2 regions of the Shewanella sp. 125m-1 genome follow, and region 1 is predicted to be linked to the other one. Evidence: predicted binding sites of a transcription regulator. Region 1 holds the regulator's gene; the other holds the start of a gene.
What was found. Region 1 encodes sigma-54, which starts transcription at its own class of promoters, with help from an activator protein. Its sites were predicted from a motif close to GTTGGCACGNNNNTNGNNT; they were not measured.
Positions count from the first base shown of each region.

Region 2: ACVBIK_RS08125 (DUF3192 domain-containing protein) is a predicted target of sigma-54. The motif match lies at 1,923-1,941, and genes of this name have one in related genera.

Region 1 covers NZ_JBRILT010000010.1:3,220-16,573, reverse strand. Annotated here, with positions in the region: gene rapZ (RNase adapter RapZ) at 1-6, opposite strand, end outside; gene ptsN (PTS IIA-like nitrogen regulatory protein PtsN) at 214-657, opposite strand; gene hpf (ribosome hibernation promoting factor) at 660-947, opposite strand; gene ACVBIK_RS06820 (RNA polymerase factor sigma-54) at 977-2,440, opposite strand; gene lptB (LPS export ABC transporter ATP-binding protein) at 2,577-3,308, opposite strand; gene lptA (lipopolysaccharide transport periplasmic protein LptA) at 3,305-3,844, opposite strand; gene lptC (LPS export ABC transporter periplasmic protein LptC) at 3,915-4,472, opposite strand; gene kdsC (3-deoxy-manno-octulosonate-8-phosphatase KdsC) at 4,469-5,020, opposite strand; gene ACVBIK_RS06795 (KpsF/GutQ family sugar-phosphate isomerase) at 5,022-5,999, opposite strand; gene ACVBIK_RS06790 (calcium/sodium antiporter) at 6,046-7,005, opposite strand; gene ACVBIK_RS06785 (ATP-binding cassette domain-containing protein) at 7,180-7,992, shown strand; gene mlaE (lipid asymmetry maintenance ABC transporter permease subunit MlaE) at 7,979-8,764, shown strand; gene mlaD (outer membrane lipid asymmetry maintenance protein MlaD) at 8,840-9,310, shown strand; gene ACVBIK_RS06770 (MlaC/ttg2D family ABC transporter substrate-binding protein) at 9,340-10,008, shown strand; gene ACVBIK_RS06765 (STAS domain-containing protein) at 10,008-10,301, shown strand; gene ACVBIK_RS06760 (BolA family protein) at 10,315-10,566, shown strand; gene murA (UDP-N-acetylglucosamine 1-carboxyvinyltransferase) at 10,588-11,850, shown strand; gene ACVBIK_RS06750 (sensor histidine kinase) at 12,168-13,354, shown strand, end outside.
Region 2 covers NZ_JBRILT010000013.1:7,491-13,690, reverse strand. Annotated here, with positions in the region: gene syd (SecY-interacting protein) at 1-569, shown strand, start outside; gene ACVBIK_RS08135 (Zn-ribbon-containing protein) at 674-1,447, opposite strand; gene ACVBIK_RS08130 (hypothetical protein) at 1,447-1,824, opposite strand; gene ACVBIK_RS08125 (DUF3192 domain-containing protein) at 1,961-2,344, shown strand; gene ACVBIK_RS08120 (DUF2789 domain-containing protein) at 2,357-2,587, opposite strand; gene ACVBIK_RS08115 (GNAT family N-acetyltransferase) at 2,766-3,404, shown strand; gene ACVBIK_RS08110 (Mpo1-like protein) at 3,397-3,699, shown strand; gene ACVBIK_RS08105 (DUF3301 domain-containing protein) at 4,841-5,239, opposite strand; gene ACVBIK_RS08100 (DUF3549 family protein) at 5,236-6,200, opposite strand, start outside.

The DNA of each region.
Region 1 (13,354 bases):
CTTCATCGTATGATTACCTGATAGACATTAAACAAAATGTATGATTTTTGTGGTTATATTGTGTAAGTGTATAGATTAACTTTTTTAAGGCTGAAAGCAAGAAGTTGAGCGGGTGAATAAGAATAAATAATATTGCTGTAATAATTACTTAGGTCTTTAAATCATTTACCTTTTGTGTAAAAAAATAAATAACTTAAAGACCTGAGTAGTTAGCTATTGGGTAATGACTTGGTATAGTTCTGATTCATTGCTGGTCTTTCTCAACTGCTTAACCACCGCTTTATCGTTGAGTTTTTCAGCCATACAAGACAGTGTTGCTAAATGTTGCTCACACTGATCAGATGGCACCAATAAAGCAAATAGAATATCGACAGGCTGCTTATCGAATGAGTCAAATGGGATAGGAACTTCACATTTAACTAATACTGCAACTGGACGTTCTATATTCGACAGCCTTCCATGAGGAATCGCTATACCATTACCTATTCCCGTGCTACCCATTTTCTCTCGTGCCAAGAGACTTTCAAAGATCTCTTGTGAAGAAAGGGTTGGGTACTGGACAGCGGCAATGTCACTGATTAACTCCAGTACTTTTTTCTTACTGCCCGGAGTGGCGCAGGTAGTGCACTCCGGCTGCAGGATGGTACTTAGTTCCATCGTTAGTGTTTAGTCAGCTTCTCTTTGTGTTTAATAACCTGACGATCTAGTTTATCGATCAGGGAGTCTATTGCAGCATACATATCTGCATGTTCCGAAATAGCAAATACTTCCCCTTTTTTAAGGTGAATTTTAGCTTCGGCAATCTGCTGCATTTTTTGTACATTCAAAATAACGTGCACATTATTGATCTGATCGAAATGTCGTTCAAGCTTTGTAAATTTCTCTTCTACATAACCGCGTAGTGAATCGGTGATTTCGATGTGATGTCCTGTCAGGTTGATTTGCATTATCGATCCTCCATGTGCCTAATTTTGAGTTATAAACTCTTACGTTGGTTTGAGGGCGGGATCAGCATCGCTTCTCGATATTTTGCAATCGTACGTCTAGCAACTTTAATCCCTTGTTCAGCCAGAAGCTGGGCCATTTTGCTATCGCTTAACGGTTTCCTCTGGTTTTCAGCTGCGACTAATTTCTTAATAAATGCCCTAATTGCTGTCGATGAGCATTCTCCGCCATCGTCGGTACCCACATGGCTTGAGAAGAAATATTTTAGTTCAAAAATGCCCCTTGGGGTGTGCATGTACTTCTGTGTGGTAACACGTGAAATGGTAGATTCATGCATTTCAACAGCTTCGGCAATGTCATTGAGTACCATAGGTTTCATGGCTTCTTCACCGAACTCAAAAAAGCCTTGCTGGAATTTGACGATACAGTTTGTCACTTTCAATAAGGTGTCGTTGCGGCTTTCCAGGCTCTTTATAAACCACTTAGCTTCTTGCAGGTGGCCACGGATAAATTGACCGTCGGCCTGATTCGTTGTGCTACGCGCCATTGATGCGTAATGCTGATTAACATTAATCTTAGGCATATAGTCAGGATTTAGCTCTACCACCCAGCGACCTTTTTTCTTGCTGACAGACACGTCGGGAATGACGTATTCATCTTTACTGCGTGCAATGGCAAGCCCAGGTCTTGGGTTAAGAGTTTGGATCAGTGTGATCGCCTCACGTAAATCATCCTCTTTGAGTTTGGTTTTACGCATTAACTGCCTAAAATCACGCCCCGCAATAAGGTCTAAATAGTCTTTAATCAGTAATCTTGCATTTTCAATGTGCGGTGTATCTGCGGCATATTGTGCTAGCTGGATAAGTAGGCATTCACTTAAGTTGCGGGCGGCAACACCGATAGGATCAAAATGTTGAATTCGTTTTAAAACGGCTTCGACTTCATCGAGTTCAGTTTCAGGATCGCCCATCGCTTCGAGAATTTCGTCACAGCTCTGGGTTAAATAACCTCGTTCATCGATCGCATCAATAATCGCGGTGGCGATAGCAAGATCGTTATCTGAAAATGGGGTGAGGTTCTTTTGCCACTCAAGATGCTCATATAAGCCTTCGCTAGTCTCGCCTTGGAATGGCATGTCATCTTCACGACTTACGCCTGAGCTAGCATTAGAGGAAACGGTGTAGACTTCATCCCAAGTGGTATCCATAGGCAGGTCATCGGGCATGGAATCTTGGGTGAGGGCTTCGGAGGTGTCAACGCTTGCGCTATCTTGGGTGAGTTCACTATTAGAGTCATTTACAGAGTGATCTTCATCGTTGATCATATCGCCATCTGACTGCTCTTCATCTAGCTCCAGTAACGGATTAGAATCTAATGCTTGTTGGATCTCTTGTTGCAGCTCTAAAGAAGACAGTTGTAACAGGCGAATGGCCTGTTGTAACTGGGGAGTCATAGTGAGCTGTTGACCCATTTTGAGCTGGAGTGACGCTTTCATTTTACCGCTATTCCCTACACTGTAGTTAAACGTTAAAGCTCGTTGAACTGGCGAAGGTTGCTCAAAAACTCAACACGTTGATTTTTTTTGGAAATAATTCCATATTGAGTTTTTCAGCTTCCATACTGTGAATTAACTATAGCCTGAATTGTTCACCTAAGTACACCGCTCGAACCTGTTGGTTGTCCAAGATTTCGGCAGGTGTACCTTCAGCAATCAGATTTCCGTGGCTTACTATGTAAGCACGCTCACAAACGTCCAAAGTTTCGCGAACATTATGATCGGTGATCAGTACGCCCAGACCGCGACTCTTAAGTTGTTCAATAATTTTTTTAATATCGATAACTGAAATGGGGTCAACACCCGCGAACGGCTCATCTAACAAGATAAACTTTGGATTAGCTGCGAGTGCCCGAGCAATTTCTACCCGGCGGCGTTCGCCTCCAGACAATGCCATACCTTGGCTGTCACGAATGTGAGTGATATGAAACTCTTCGAGTAGATGCTCAAGTTGTTCTTCACGTTGCTCGTTATTGATGTCATGACGAGTCTGTAAGACGGCCATGATGTTGTCACGTACTGACAGCTTTCTAAAAATACTGGCTTCCTGAGGTAGGTAACCGATACCTTTACGGGCGCGTAAATGCATAGGATCGAGCGTAAGATCGTCATCATCAATAAAGATCTTACCCTTATCACTCTGTACTAGGCCAACCACCATGTAGAATGTCGTTGTTTTACCTGCACCGTTTGGGCCAAGCAAACCAACAATCTGACCTGTCTTTACGGTTAAGCTAACATCTTGTACGACGGCACGATTTTTATAGCTCTTAGCAAGATTGACCGCTTTTAAGGTGATTTGGTTCATTGCTGTTCCTGCTTTTTCGCTGGCGATTCTGGTTTCTCTTCCTGATAGGTTTCAGGCTGAATAATGGTGATAACTCTGTCATCGCCCTTGCCAGTACTTTCTGCAATAAGCTGTTGCAAACTGATGTTGTATTTAATGCGGTTACCTGTGACCTGGCTACCGTCTTGCGCTAGGGTGGCTTCGCCGACTAAGGTGAGTGTGCGCGTAGCAAGTTCGTAGCGGATCTCTTTTGCGCTAGCCGTTGCCGGGCGTCCATCATCCATTATTTGGGTGTAAGTGGCTGGGTTACCAGTCGCCACAAGCGTTTTACCGCTCTTATCTTCTTTTGAGAAAACCCGTAGCTTATCGGCATTCATCTTGATTGTGCCCTGAGTGACTTCGACAGGCCCAAAAAAGATAACCTGATTATTCTTGATATCAGCTTCTTGGCTAGCGGCCGCAATTTTCACCTCTTGCATCAGGTCATCAACTTTAGCAACAGAGCTGAAACTGAGCAGACAAAATAGGCCTGCAAGGATAGATTGATTGTATTTCATAGCGTCCTTCTACTCAGCTAAAGCGTTTTCTTTAGCTAGTATGAGTGTAAAATTGTTCAATATGTTGGCGTTACTGAGCTTCGTAGATACCTTCTACTTGGCTGATTAGTTTTACGCTCTGGGCATTCAGGTCGGCATATAAGCCTACACCTTGAATGACGAATTCGTTGCCAGTGACGTGGATAATTTCATCTGACGTCATGATCATAGTATTCAAATCAAGATCTAAATAGCTGGTGCTTAACGTCTGTATCGGCTCTTCTGGGCTAATCGAGTCGATAATAACATTGTTTTCTAGCGTTACCTTGCCAGTGACTTTATTCAGGCTGCCTTTATCACTTTTAAGTCGCCATTCGGCTAGGCCATCATCAGGGTAAATGAGATAAACAGGCTCAGTAAAATAGGTCATATTGACGCTATCAAAGTGTTCCATGTGTTTCGCTGTTACTTCGCTATTGATGAAGCCTAACTCGTTATATTCGATGCTACGTAGATCATCGATAATATAGTCGGGTCGCTGACTTGTATCGATATTCAGCTCCTGCTCGCTTTTTTTAGACTGAACTTGCCAATAGAGCAAAAGTGCAGTGCCAAAAAGTGCGATTATCGCAAGGGTGACGCGGTTCATATACTCATCCCATGAGCTGAGTCAAACTTGTCTTGGCTTAATAGTAGTAAATCAGTGAGTTCGCGTAGGGCGCCGTGGCCGCCTTTAATATGGGTGGTCATTTTTGCATGTTGTTTTACATATGGGTGACCATCGGCCACACAAACGGAAAGACCAACCTGCTGCATAACGGGCAAGTCCACCATGTCATCACCAATATAAGCGACCTCTTCAGGGCTAACATTATAAAGTGATAGCAGTTCATTATAGGGGGCTAACTTGTTATCGACACCTTGGTAGATGTGGGTAACGCCTAGAGCGGTAAACCTGTCTTCAACGATTTGTGATTTACGACCGGTGATAATCGCCACTTGGATGCCACTAGATAATACTGAGCGTACGCCATATCCATCACGAGTATGGAATGTTTTAAGTTCTTCACCGCTGTTGCTCATATAGACTAGGCCGTCGGAAAACACGCCATCAACATCGCAAATGAGTAGTTTTATCTTGCTGGCTGCTTGCCAGACTACATCGCTAATAGGGCCGTATAAACCTTGCTTGGACATATTAAATTACTCCTGCTTTGACCATATCTAGCATGTTTAATGCGCCAACAGGCTGTTGTTTGTCGTTAATCACGATTAAACCATTAATACTCTTAGTATCCATGACTTTTAATGCTTCTGCTGCAAGCACGTTATCGGTAATGGTGACGCAGCCTTTAGTCATCACCTCTGCGATAGGAGTAGTGCGTAAATTGACTTCAGCGTCGATAACCCGGCGTAGGTCACCATCGGTGAAAATACCGACTAAGGTGTTGCTGGCATCAACAACCGCTGTCATGCCTAAGCCTTTTTTAGAGATCTCGTACAGCGCCTCAGTAATACAGATATCATTTTGCACACTTGGTAACTCACAGCCCTTATGCATGACATCACTGACTTTAAGTAGCAATTTTCGCCCTAGGCTACCGCCGGGGTGAGACAGTGCAAAGTCATCTTGAGTAAAGCCGCGCGCTTGCAATAACGCAACCGCTAGGGCATCGCCCATGACTAATGTTGCTGTGGTGCTCGACGTTGGTGCAAGCCCAAGTGGGCAAGCTTCTTCTGGTACTTCAATGCAAAGGTGCAGTTGCGCCAGCTTCGCCATATTAGAATCTGGCTTACCCGTGACAGAGATCATTGGCAGCCCCATGCGCTTAATGACTGGCATTAAGGTTAAGATCTCACTCGACTCACCTGAATTTGAAATCGCAAGTACGATATCGTTCTCACTCAATACGCCTAAGTCGCCATGGCTAGCTTCACCGGGGTGCACAAAAAATGCAGGTGTACCTGTGCTGGCTAGTGTGGCTGAAATCTTGTTGCCAATGTGTCCTGATTTGCCCATGCCCATCACGATAACTTTACCTGTGCATTGCAATATTAATTGGCAAGCTTGGGCAAATTCTGAAGAGTCAATGTACTGATACAGATTATCGAGTGCTTGTTTCTCGATATCGATGACCTTAGTACCCCATTGGCGTAGTTGATTTGCATCTACCATTTCTTGGTCTCTCTTTAAATTGCTGCTTAACGTATCGCACCCATTGCTAAGATAGGAAGAGTAATGCCTGGTATGCGATAAATGTAATAAGTAATACTACGCCATGCCATGGTTTTAGCTGTCTGGCGCGTCCAGATAATAAGATCAGTATTGCAAGTGCGCTGCTTGTTGCAAGCACCATATAAAAATCACGGGTACTCGCCGCTGCATCAACAGCGCCAGGCGCTATAATGCCAGGTATAGCAAGTACCGCTAGAATATTGAATAAGTTTGAACCAACTATGTTACCGATCGCAAGGTCATCTTCCTTTTTTAAGACGCCTGCCACACAAGCGGCGAGTTCAGGCAGGCTTGTGCCGACGGCAATAATGGTTAATCCGATTACTAAATCAGATAGATGGTAGGCTTTTGCTATGCCAACGGCACCTTGCACCATCCAGTCAGCTGATAATGGTAACAATACCATACCAACCACAAGCCATAAAATAGCCTTACGTGTTGGCACATCCGCAGGCACTTCGCTTTCTGCTTCAACGGCTAATGCATCTTTGTCTTTACTATTTAAGCCATGCCAGATTAGGTAACCCATTAAAGCGATAAATAGCACTAATAAGCTAATGCCTTCGATACGGGTTAAAAAACCATCGTAAAGAAAGTAACCTACAATCACTGTAGCGACTAGCATCATTGGGATTTCACGTTTGAGTGTCTGTGAGCTCACCGAAATTGCGCCGAGCAAAGCGGTGATCCCCAAAATTAAAGTGATGTTAGCGATGTTAGAACCTAGTACGTTACCAATTGCGGTATCAGTCATGCCTTCGAGTGATGCGGTCGCCGCAACGAACATTTCAGGAGCCGAACTCCCCATAGCGACAATCGTTAAACCAATAAGCATTGGCGGTAAACCAAGGTTACGAGCAAAGGCTGCTGCACCGTAAACAAACTTATCGGCACTCCAAACAAGGGCGCCTAAGCCTGCGACTAACATAAAAATATTAAATAACATCGATTCTTAGTATTTTGGGGTATAGCCGCGTATTTTCGCTGTAATTGAAGAAAAATGAAAGTATTGAGGTGAGATAGTCTTGATTTGGTTGTGCCTCTTTAGTCAATTACGTACAATTTCTCCCTTTCCGGTACGGAAAACGGAAGTTTCCATTATTAGATGCAGGGTGCTTGCATGACTGAAATCCCCAAAACATTGGTTGAAACTCAAGGTATGACCTTTAGCCGCGGCGAACGTGTCATTTTTCAAGATGTCAGCCTGTCGATACCTCAGGGTAAAGTTACCGCGATCATGGGCCCAAGCGGTATCGGAAAAACCACACTACTTAAGCTTATTGGTGGGCAGTTAACCCCTGATAGCGGAACAGTAAAATTCGATGGCGTAGACGTACATAAGTGCAGCCGCAGTGAACTGTTTGCTCTGCGTAAACGTATGAGTATGCTGTTTCAAAGTGGTGCGCTGTTTACCGACATGAATGTATTCGATAATGTTGCTTTTGCACTAAGAGAGCATTCAGGTCTACCAGAAGAGATTATTCGCCGAATCGTATTGATGAAACTCGAAGCCGTAGGGCTTAGAGGCGCCGCGCAGATGATGCCGACAGAGCTGTCCGGTGGTATGCAGCGCCGAGCAGCATTAGCACGCGCAATTGCATTAGAACCTGAGATGGTGCTTTACGATGAGCCATTTGCGGGGCAAGATCCGATCTCTATGGGAGTGCTGGTTAAGCTTATTCGTGAGCTGTCAGATGCACTCAATCTCACTTCTGTTGTGGTATCTCATGATGTGGTAGAAGTGCTTGGCATTGCAGATTACGTCTATGTGTTGGCAGACAAGCGCATTATTGCTCACGGTACACCAGAAGAGCTGCGTTTGGCCGATAATCCGCAATTAAAGCAATTTATTGGCGGCGAACCCGACGGCCCGGTGCCGTTTCACTATCCTGCAGAAGATTATAAGAAGGAACTACTCCGTGAGCTTGATTGATCAAATTGCGCGATTAGGTAAGTCTGCAATTGAGTTAGTGGTAGGGCTTGGACAAGCCGGCTTAATGCTATGGGGCGCAATTGCACATCGCCCAAGATTTCGAAAAGGCACCCCATTACTGCTAAAGCAGTTGTATGTTGTGGGCGTGCAGTCGATGGTGATTATCTTGGTTTCGGGTCTGTTTATCGGCATGGTACTCGCGCTGCAGGGCTATAATATTCTTGTGGGCTTTGGCACTGAAGAAAGTCTTGGGCCGATGGTGGCTTTGAGCTTATTAAGGGAGTTAGGCCCGGTAGTGACTGCGCTACTGTTTGCTGGCCGAGCAGGTTCGGCGCTAACGGCAGAGCTTGGTCTAATGAAGAGTACCGAACAGTTGGCGAGTCTAGAAATGATGGCTATCGACCCGCTTAGGCAAATTATTGCACCACGTTTTTGGGCGGGAGTGATCAGTTTGCCATTGCTAGCCTTGATGTTTACTGCTGTAGGGATCTATGGTGGCCACATAGTTGGTGTGGAGTGGAAGGGCATTGATAGTGGTAGTTTTTGGTCGATATTGCAGGCGTCAGTTGAGTGGCGACAAGACATTGTTAACTGCATTATCAAGAGCTTTTTATTTGCGGTGGTGGTGACATGGATTGCACTTTATCGTGGCTATCATGTTATCCCTAATCCTGAAGGGATTAGCCGTGCAACGACGCAGACGGTAGTTCAATCGAGCCTAGCAGTTTTAGCATTGGACTTTTTGCTGACAGCGATGATGTTTGGCCAGTAATTTTTACGGTGACGCAGGAAGCTTCCACGTCGTTAATTATTGTTTAGATTTATTGAATAGAGTGGTAAATGAGTTATGTTGACAAGGAAAATTGAGATTCTAGTCGGTCTATTTTTATTGTCCGGGTTGGCAGCCTTTTTAGTATTGGTGTTTAACGTTGCCAACGTCGAGGTCAAATCGGGCGATAGCAGTTATACGCTGTACGCCAAGTTTAGTAATATTGGTGGTCTTAAGGTACGCTCTCCCGTTAAAGTGGGTGGCGTGGTGGTTGGTCGTGTGAGCGAAATCAATCTTGACCCTGAGAAGTTGGTGCCAGTAGTCAGCATCGCCATGGATAAGCGTTATCAGTATTTTCCAGAAACCAGCACCTTATCTATTTTAACCTCAGGCCTGTTAGGTGAGCAGTTTTTAGGGCTAACGCCAGGGTTTATGGACGACGATATTGAATTGTTAGCCGATGGCGACAGTATTGAGGACACCCACTCAGCACTAGTATTAGAAGACTTGATTGGTCAGTTGCTGTATAGCATGGGTTCAAAGGATTAACCTTCGGTAAGCTATTGGAGTATACGAATATGTTTAAAAGTATTTATCGCAGCATTATGTTCGTCTTGATGGCGGTGTGTAGTCTAGGTGCGCAGGCTGCAGACGCAGTGGCAAGTGCTGATATCGACCAAACCAATCCTTTTACTATGGTTGAAGAGGTCGCAAATAAGACCTTTGCGCGTTTTCATCAAGATGAAAAGCTGATTGCCTCAGATCCGGATCATTTAAAAGTGATTGTGACGGAAGAGTTGATGCCGTATATCGACTATAAATACGCATCTTATAAGGTGTTAGGCCAGTATTTACGTGAGACGAGCAAAGATCAACGTGACCGTTTTGTTGAGGCATTTCGAGACTATTTGGTTTCAACCTATGCGCAAGCGTTTACTGAATATACCGACCAAACTGTAGAATATGGTAGAGCTGAAGATTTTGCCGATGAAAAGTTTGTCAGTGTTAATGTGCAAGTTGTTGAACAAGGCCGCCCTCCAATTAAGTTGCAGTTTAAAGCGCGTCGCTTAAAAAACGGTACATGGAAAGCGTTTGACTTAGTTGCTGAAGGGGTAAGCTTGTTATCATCGAAGCAATCAGAGATTACTAACCTTGTTCGCCAACAAGGTATTGAGTCAGTGATAACCATGCTCAAAGAACGCACTGCTGAGCGCATTGACTTAAACGCCAAAGAGAAACAGAGTTAGTGGCAAGTTTTAAGCAGCAAGGGATTAACTGTGCAGTATCGGGTCGATTAGATCAAGATGCGGTACGTAGTCTATGGAATAGCCGCAATAGTATTTTAGCGCCTGAGACTGCATTTTTGCAGCTTTCTGGCATTGAGTATTGTGACAGCGCCGGGGTGGCATTTTTACTTGAGTTCGTCAGTATATTTGCCGCCAAAGGTGCAAGCCTTAAGTTAGTCTCGCCTTCAGAGCAGCTTAAGAAATTTATTATATTATACGATTTAAACGACTTCTTTATTGAAGAAGCTAAGTAAGGTGAATAGTTCCATGGAATGCAAAGAAATTGAAACCATCCTTTTAGACGCGCTTTCTTTAGAGGAAGTTAAAGTGACCCAAGAAGGGACACACTACAAGATTGTTGCTGTAGGTGAGTGCTTTGACGGCATGGGACGAGTGAAACAACAACAGACAATTTACGGCCCATTAATGGCCCGCATTACTAGCGGTGAGTTACACGCTATTACGATTAATGCATTCACGCCAACACAATGGAAGCGTGAAAAAGTTTTTAATATGTAATCGCGGATTTAGAGAGTTAAAGTGGATAAATTAAAAATAGAAGCAAGTGGTGCACTTGCTGGAAACGTGGTTATCTCAGGTGCTAAAAACGCTGCCTTGCCAATCTTAATGGCGGGCGTGCTGGCCGAGACAGACTTCAATGTTTCTAACGTACCAAATCTAAGAGATGTGAACACAAGCTGCGAATTGCTTCGCTGCTTAGGTGCTGAAGTGACTCGCTCTGGCACAGATAAAGTGTGTATCTCAACAACCAATCTAAATGAGTTTTGCGCGCCGTATGAGTTAGTAAAAACCATGCGTGCATCGATTCTTATTTTGGGCCCTTTACTTGCACGATACGGCACTGCCGATGTGTCTTTGCCTGGTGGCTGCGCCATCGGTGCGCGCCCAGTTAACTTGCATTTGCAAGGTCTTGAGCAGATGGGCGCACAGATTGAAGTGCAAGAGGGCTACATTAAGGCTCGTGTTGATGGCCGCCTAAAAGGCGCGCATATCTTTATGGATATGATTAGCGTTGGCGCGACAGAAAACTTGCTAATGGCAGCATCATTGGCCGATGGTGAAACCATTATCGAAAACGCTGCCCGTGAGCCTGAAGTGGTCGATCTGGCAAACTGCTTGATTGCTATGGGTGCTAAAATTGAAGGTGCGGGTACCGATACCGTGCGTATTCAAGGTGTTGAATCGCTAAAAGGCTGTGATTACAAAGTCATGCCAGATCGCATTGAAACCGGTAGTTTCCTGGTTGCTGCGGCTGTGACCCGTGGCAAAATCCGTTGTACTAAAACGGATCCTAAGTCACTTGAAGCGGTTTTGGCAAAGCTTGAAGATGCAGGCGCAAACATCACCACAGGTGATGACTGGATTGAGTTAGATATGCAGGGCAAGCGCCCTAAAGCTGTCAATATCAAAACAGTGGCGTACCCAGGTTTCCCTACTGATATGCAAGCGCAGTTCTGTGTGTTAAACGCACTCGCTGAAGGCACGTCAACCATTACCGAAACGATTTTTGAAAATCGCTTTATGCATGTTCCTGAGTTAAGCCGTATGGGCGCAACGATGGAGCTTGAAGGCAATACGTGTATTATTCATGGTATTGAAAAGCTTAATGGTGCTCAGGTGATGGCAACGGATCTACGTGCGTCAGCAAGCTTAGTGATTGCAGGCCTTGTGGCTGAAGGAACCACTATCGTCGATCGTATTTACCACTTAGATCGTGGTTACGAGCATATTGAAGACAAATTTAAGGGATTGGGCGGACACGTCGAGCGCGTTAAGTCTTAAGATAAATCCTGGTGCAACAAAGAAGCCACTTAAGTTTTTTACTTAAGTGGCTTTTTATTTTTTGAACTCACGCAACTTACAACCTGACGAAACAAGAAGCAGATCAAATCATACTTAATAGGTAGGTGCTAAGGTGTACCCATGCCTGTTTTTGTCACGTTTAATATTTATCTTTTCTACGGCCTCGTTTTTTCTCGATGGGCTGCGCCGTCCTGTTTCGTAACTTTCGTTATAGTCAGCTAAAAATTGCCCCCACATTATGGGCGCTAGCGGTTTTTGGGTTTTCCCATGCGTTTCATGAATGGTCAGAGCTTTACGTGCTCATTTTTTCCGATGATATCGCACCTGAATATCGCCTACTGACACAATGGCTCTGCTTGGTAAAGCTATTTTTATCCTACGCGGCCTTGATGGTATTTGCTTGGTTGATATTAACCATTAGCAATAAACGCCTTGCTTATATCGGACATGGACTGATTATCGCCTTGTTGCTTAGTTACGGTTATTTAGTGATCCCTGACTTGCACCACCTCTCAGTGAACAAAACCGGGTTTGAAGAAGCGAGCCGCTATACGCGTAGCTTGATCGGGTTTGGTTCTGCGGCTTTAGCGGGTATTGGTATGATGGTTTATGGCAACAGTTTGCGTCAAGATGAGCATGGTTATGGTCAGTACTTTGCTCTTTGTGGTGTTGGGTTAATGATCTACGGAGTGCTATCAGGTTTGGTGCCCACGGATTATCATCATAGCGTACCTGTGTTAAGAACCTTAGCCGGTGGTCTTATCTTAATTGCACTGTTTAAGGCGCTTAAAGTCTTTGATGTAGAAAAAGAGCAAGCCACAGAAGCAAAACTTAAGCGAGCTATTGAAGCTGATAAGTACAAGGCGATTGGTCAGTTGGCCATGGGGGTTGCCCATGAAATTAATAACCCGCTAGCCTCATCGACATTAGCGCTCGATCTTTGGGAGCGAAAACACCCACAAAGATCAGAGTCTGAAGCCAATTACTTAAGCCGCGTCCGCCTAGGGATTGAAAGAGCCTCTTCAATTAGTAAAGAGTTACTCAGTTATGCGAGGCCTGCTTCGGGCAAGCGTAGTTTTATCGCCATTAACAATGTACTCGATTCGGCCGTAAAGTTACTGGCACACCGCACTAAGCAGCATCACATTGAGCTTGAATGCAGTGCGAGTATCATTTTATATGCAGAAAAAATTAAGCTCGAAGAGCTGTTTATTAATTTGCTTTGCAATGCCATTGACGCCTCTCATCCCCATAGCGCTATTCTTATAAAAGCCACTCAAGATGATGAGAAGGTCCATATTTCAGTTGAAGATTCGGGTAACGGCATGACTCCTGAGCAACTGTCTCGCGCAACAGAACTGTTCTACTCCAGCAAGGCAATAGGGCAAGGTACGGGTTTAGGTTTAGCGATTTGCGAGCAAATCGTGTCTCTACATAATGGGAAAATGCATATTGTGAGCAGTAAAGAACAAGGCACACGAGT
Region 2 (6,200 bases), on a different contig from region 1:
AGCCTCGATATTACGCCCAGCAGCAAGAGTCTGACTGCATTACGAGTGAACCTGATGCCGATGAAGCGGTTTTTTGGCAAGCTGTGATCAGAGACGAGCCTGGTCAGTTTGATAATGTTGAAACAGCACTAGAGCTTAGCTTGACCCCTGAAATTAATGCTTTTTATGGCCGTCACTTTTCTGCGCCGCTGTTTTTTGACTCAAAGTGGGGCACTGGTGAGCTTATTCAAGTTTGGAATCAAACAGACTTTGAATACTTGCAGCAAAATATCATTGGTCACTTAATGATGAAGAAGAAGCTTAAGCAAGAGCAAACTTGGTTTATTGGCGTTCTCGATGAAGCTGATAACATGCTGACGGTGAATAATGCCGACGGCAGTGTGTGGATTGAGATCCCAGGTGAAGCGCAGAGTACTATGCTTGCTAAGTCGTTGAATGAATTTATTGAGCAATTAACGCCCAGAGTGACGCCGCCAGTAAAGCTGATTGAAGAGTCTATGCCAGAGCTCGATCACCCAGGTATTTGGCAGCGTATGAAATTAATGTGGCGCAATCTACGCGGCAAGTAATCGATTTATTCATTGTATAAAGAAAAATGGCTCAATATTAATTGAGCCATTTTTTTATGGGGAAATTTATAGCAAAGCTATTTTTTTAGGAAAGCTATCGAGCTTTATAAGTGATCCCAAGAGATATTAGACACGATGCGGCAGGTCTCGCAGCGAAAATGAAACATATCTAATAATGGCTCATCGAGTAACCAGTCTTTGCTACCACACTTAGGGCAGGGGCGCTGCTTTTCAACGGCAAGGCTTTCACCGCCAACGCGGTACAAGTAATAATAAGTTGGAATTTGGGTTAGGTATTCAACTCTGCCCCGTAGATCCCAGCCACGTCTAAAGAGGTCACTTTGGTGGCTAGTTAACTCTTCAAGCGCTGCAAACTCAGCCTTGGTTGCAGCAGCCATTTGCAGCTCATCACAGGCTTGCCATTCAGTTTGCCAACGGATCAGGCGTTTATGGTCGCCATTGGCTGTCGCTGGGATTTGATATAACGGGATAGGCTGCAGGGTATCGCCGTTTCGAAGCGGTGAGCACATATGCACATAACTGGTATATAACAGCTGCCAGCTAGGAGTCTCTTGACTTGAGACCTCAGAATTAATGTCCTGGCCGATATACTTCTCTCGTGGGGCTAATAGCTTGGCTTCGGTCAGTTCACTGAGTGCTGTTTCAACCCATGGGCTGTTGAAGCGCTTAGATAAGCTACTTTTCTCTGGCGTTAGCAGCCTGACTTTAAATTCGCCATCGTTAAAGGCGACGGCAAATTCACGGCCTAAAATTTGCCCATTAGCGCGATACGCTTCAAGTAAGCCATTAATCGCTTTTTCTGCGGCTGTGATTGTAGTGTTATCAAAGCATTCAAATCGTAACTCAATCACATGCATTAGATATTGTTTCCTTCACTGGTATTTTGGTGTGTTTTAACTTCACTAAGTTGCTGCTTTAGTTCGCTATACTGCTGTTTTAGAACACTGAACTCACCTTTTAACAGGCTAAACTCTTGCTCAAGTTGAGTGATTTTATTTGCTTGCTCTGAGTGACTTAATGCGGCGTTGTCATCGCTTTCCTTTGCAGTGGATATCAGCGCCGACAAGGCTTTTTTGTCTTCAGTACTCATGGATTTAAACTGTTGCAACCCTTGGATCAATATAGGCATTGCTATGCTATTGCCGAGTTTAGTCTTTATGAGTGCCAGTGTTGCGGCTTTGCCTTCATCATCGAGCCTTTTGGCGGCAGCTAGTACTTGTTCTATTGGACTCATGGTTCGTCAAATTCCTTACTCGTTAGCATTTTCGTTAATCTATTAGCGAAGCTAAAACGATGAAATTAATAAAGTATTGTTAAAACAGTAACTTAGTGTTTGGCATGTTAATTGCTTTTTAAATAAAATTAAAACAATGTTAATACAGGAAGTTAAAGTGAAAAATAATTTATTAGGTTTAGTGTTTTTTGGGATTGCAAGCTTAGGGCTAACTGGCTGCGTGGTCAACGTTGGTGATGGCGGATCAGAGAATGGTTCATGGGAAAAGGTTCAGGATAAAAACCGCGACAATTTGTCAAAAATCTCTCTTGGTATGTCTAAGAACCAAGTAACGACGCTAATGGGAACGGCTGATTTTAATGAAGCATACATTCAGCAAGATAAAGAGGTATACGTGCTTTTTTATCGAACTCAACGCACCCATGGTGATGGCAAGACTACAAAGGATGAATGTACACCTGTGGTGATCAGTAATAATGCGGTAGTAGGCTGGGGAGAAATGGCCTACAGCAAAATTTAGATCGCAATAGGCTTATTTTCTTAAAAGGGTGTCCAGCTGGTCGATTATTTCAGTCCACTGGGCATCTTCATTAAACGATTCAACTAAAAAATGTTTCTGTGAAGCAGTCCAAAACGGCGCTTCATGTAGCCGTACGTCAGCTGCTAATCCATGTTCAGCAATGAACTTTTCAATGGCTTCTTCATGACTTTCTAAACCCATTTGTAAAAAGAGCTGGGTGAGATCTTGTGGGGTGGTATCCATAACATATTTTACCTTGCGTTAATGATTTCTCGCTTTATCTCAGTATGGACGATAAAGCGATTTATCGGCAAAACCGTCACTCATTTTTTGACATTGCGCTTTGGAATTGATTATTAATTGCACTTTTCTAAGGGCTTGCTACATTGGAGTTGTGTGATGGAGAACAAGGAAAATAACAATGGAAAATCAAACCATGGAAGAATGCCGCGCAGTTTACTTAACCGCTGAAGATTTACGCATTGCAGCCTCTATTCTATATAACGCCTATCATGATGACCCTTTCTTTTTAGAAGCTTTATTTAATGGCGATAAAGCGCAGTACGAACAAAAACTTCGAGGTGCGATTCGAGAAGAACTTAATGAGATCTGGCAGCAAGAACAGGCACTAATTGGTATGTTTGCTGGAGAAAGATTGGTAGGTGTTGCTTGTATCATGACTCAGCAAATACCGTTAGGTGAGGCGCGTTATTGGCATTGGCGTTTAAAAATGCTGTTAAGTACGGGCTGGCAATCGACTCAGGCACTTATTCATAAAGAAAATCAAATAATCGATAATTTGCCGAGTAATCAATGTGGCATTTTGCAATTTATTGCGATAGCAAATAACGAGCAAGGCAAAGGCTATGGCAGCTTACTGGTAAAAGCTGTTCAAAGTTGGTGTGATGAACAGCCGCATCTTGATGGCGTGGGTGTTTTTGCCAGCACGGCATCTCATATTGGTTTGTTTGCTGCACATGGCTTTGAAAGTCTAGAGCAGTTAGCGATTGGAAAAGTAAGCGGAGAACTACTGTTTTATCGAGGGCTGAACAATGAGTAAGCGCTTTGAGTCTTTTTGGGAGTTTTATCCTTTTTACTTGTCTCAACATCAGCATCAAACCTGTCGAGCTTTGCATTATGTAGGTAGTAGCCTAGTTATCTTAACGATGATTTATGCCTTATTGAGTGGTCAATGGTGGATGTTATGGCTGTTACCTGTAATTGGCTATGGCTTTGCTTGGATAGGCCATTTTATTTTTGAAAAAAATCGTCCCGCAACATTTGAGTATCCCTTATACAGTTTTTTAGCTGATTGGGTAATGCTATTTAGGGCGTTAACTCATAAAAATCAGTAAGAAACTCGCTTTGAGATAGGATTCTTGTAAGAGATCTCTCACGCAATTGTGGGATATCAGTAAAGTCTCATAGAGATACGAGTCTTTGTTTGTTATCAAGCTGTTGTTTTTAAAGGTTTTTCGGGTTTATTTTGTTGTTAGTGTTTGGTTGCCACTTTGTATTTTTAATAAAACTGTTAAGTAATCGCTATAGCGAGTGAGTAAACTGGAAACCAGAAAGTGATTGATTTTGCAGGATGCAAATAGGACAACCTCAGGAAGAGGATTTTAGCTTAGGATAGGCTAATGAATGGACTCAGTACGTTTAGTACAAGGATATAAAAGGACTTACAAGGAAGATGCTGGAAGCAAGTTAACCAAGGATGATGCAAGGATCGCACATATATAGCGGGAAAGCTAAAATAAAGCTGTGCTAGGGCGTACCAATTGGTACGCCCTTTCTATTTTGGGCGAGATCAGATTATTCGCTTCGATTGATGTAAGAGATCTCTTACAGGTTCGTGAGAAATTAGTCCTAAATTAAGCTGTTTAAATGTATCTAAATAGCATAAACAATTTAAATACAATGTGTTAGCTTGGTTGGTTGTTTAATGGTTTGTTAAGGTGCGTGTTAAATAAATGTTTGGTCACGTATTTATCTTACATTTTGAATTACTATTTAGATGTGCAAGGAAGCATGATTTATTAAGGAAGGTTCACGGACGAGCGAGTGTCGAGACTACGGCACTTAATGGATGACTATCATGGACGAGGCTTTCAAGGACTGATTGCTGGTAATACCAAGGAACGGCCAAACAATCCAGGATGGAAGGTTTTGCTACCTAGGAAGGTAGGAGCGCTAAGGATAGTGATGGAATGGACTCTCAAGGATGACGTTGGACACGCTCAGGGTAGAGCAAGCTTGGTAAATGGACTATCAAGAAGAATGGAAGCGTATCGTAAGATACAAGGAAGATAAGGACTCATGGATGATGCAGGAGCAAAGTTACGCATGGATGGTGCAGGGAGCACTCATATAGCAGGATGAGCTTACACAATGATAGAAAAGGCGCGTCTCCTCTGGGGCCGCGCCTTTACTTCTTTTATAGGGCTCTGTTTATTTACATCAGCTTTAACGTTAAAGCTAACCTAACGTGCAGGGTTATTTACACCCACCAGAGCTGCAGTTGCCACGAGAGCGCCCGCCACCACAACCACCACCTAAAGAACCTTTCGACTCTGGCGCTTCATGCCATTCAGGTTCAGGGAAAATTGGCCATTGGATTTTTTGTATTTTTTTGCCGTGCATCCATAAGTTGCCACGGTATTGATTAATCCCATCAGTGCTAAACTCAAACAAATACTTTACTTTCCATGTGAGACCACTGCTGCCCCCTAGACTCGGTTTGGCTGACTCTTGGGCAATAGCAAGTAATTGTACTTTCTGTTTTTGGCATTCTTTATTTACGAAAATACGACTAATCTCAGCCATTTGCCTGAGTTGCCAAAAAAAAGCTGCAATAAGAATTACTGCTGCAATGATTAAAAAGTCTGTCATCATCCTTTCGTTACCTTAAACAAGCCGCCAATCGCGGCTGCAAGCTCTGCGCTACGATTAGGATTTCGCAATTGAGCCAGTAGCTGAGTGCGAATTAATGGAATAGCCACAATATCAGCAAAAATCTGGTTAAAGAAGTGCTGTTCTTGCTTTGCTAAAGCTTCTAAGTAGATAGTGAGAGTTTGCTCATCTTTTAATGCTGACCAATTACGAGCGGCTATGGTGATGAGCATGTCTAAAGATAAGTTGTTCGTTTCATGTAAGTGAACGATGGCTTGTTGACTTAACTGCGGCTGAGAAGCCAATGCCCTAAGGAAATAAGCTTTTTCAGTTTGGTCTGCACTGTACAGCTTTTCGAGTAGTTTTTGAGCTAGCTCATTATCGATATTCAAGTGCTCTAAACATTGACATGCGGCAATTTGAACCTCTGTTGCCCAGTTATCAAAGCCGTTTGTTAGATGTGTTTGATGGTCAAGCTCATCGGCTCTAACACTGACATCAGCAATACCCTGTAAGCCAATGTTCTGCCATTCTTCTGTCGGGTGTTGCCCCGATAGATACTGGTATGCAAACTCATACTGGGGTGACGCTTTTTGTCCTAGCTGTTTTCTAACTAATGCGTTAAATACAGCCAGCTTTTCTTGGGTTGGCTTAAAATTGAATGGATGATTTGCTAGCTGCTCTTGCTCTTGTTCGGTTAACGTTTTGGTTGGATCTCTGCCTAACGCTTCGACAATCATCTTAATAAACTGTGTGCGTGGTGCAGGAGACAATAGCCCGCGTTCATCTAACGGCAGTTTAATAAACCAAATATAGTGTTGCTGACTCGCATCCCAGAATACGATGGCAAATTGAGCGTGACCTTGAATGGGTGATGGGTAAGGTGAATTAAGCTCTTCAATCTGATGAAATGCCATCATATCGATATGTTGTACTCGACGGCCCATGTCATAAACTTGGAATT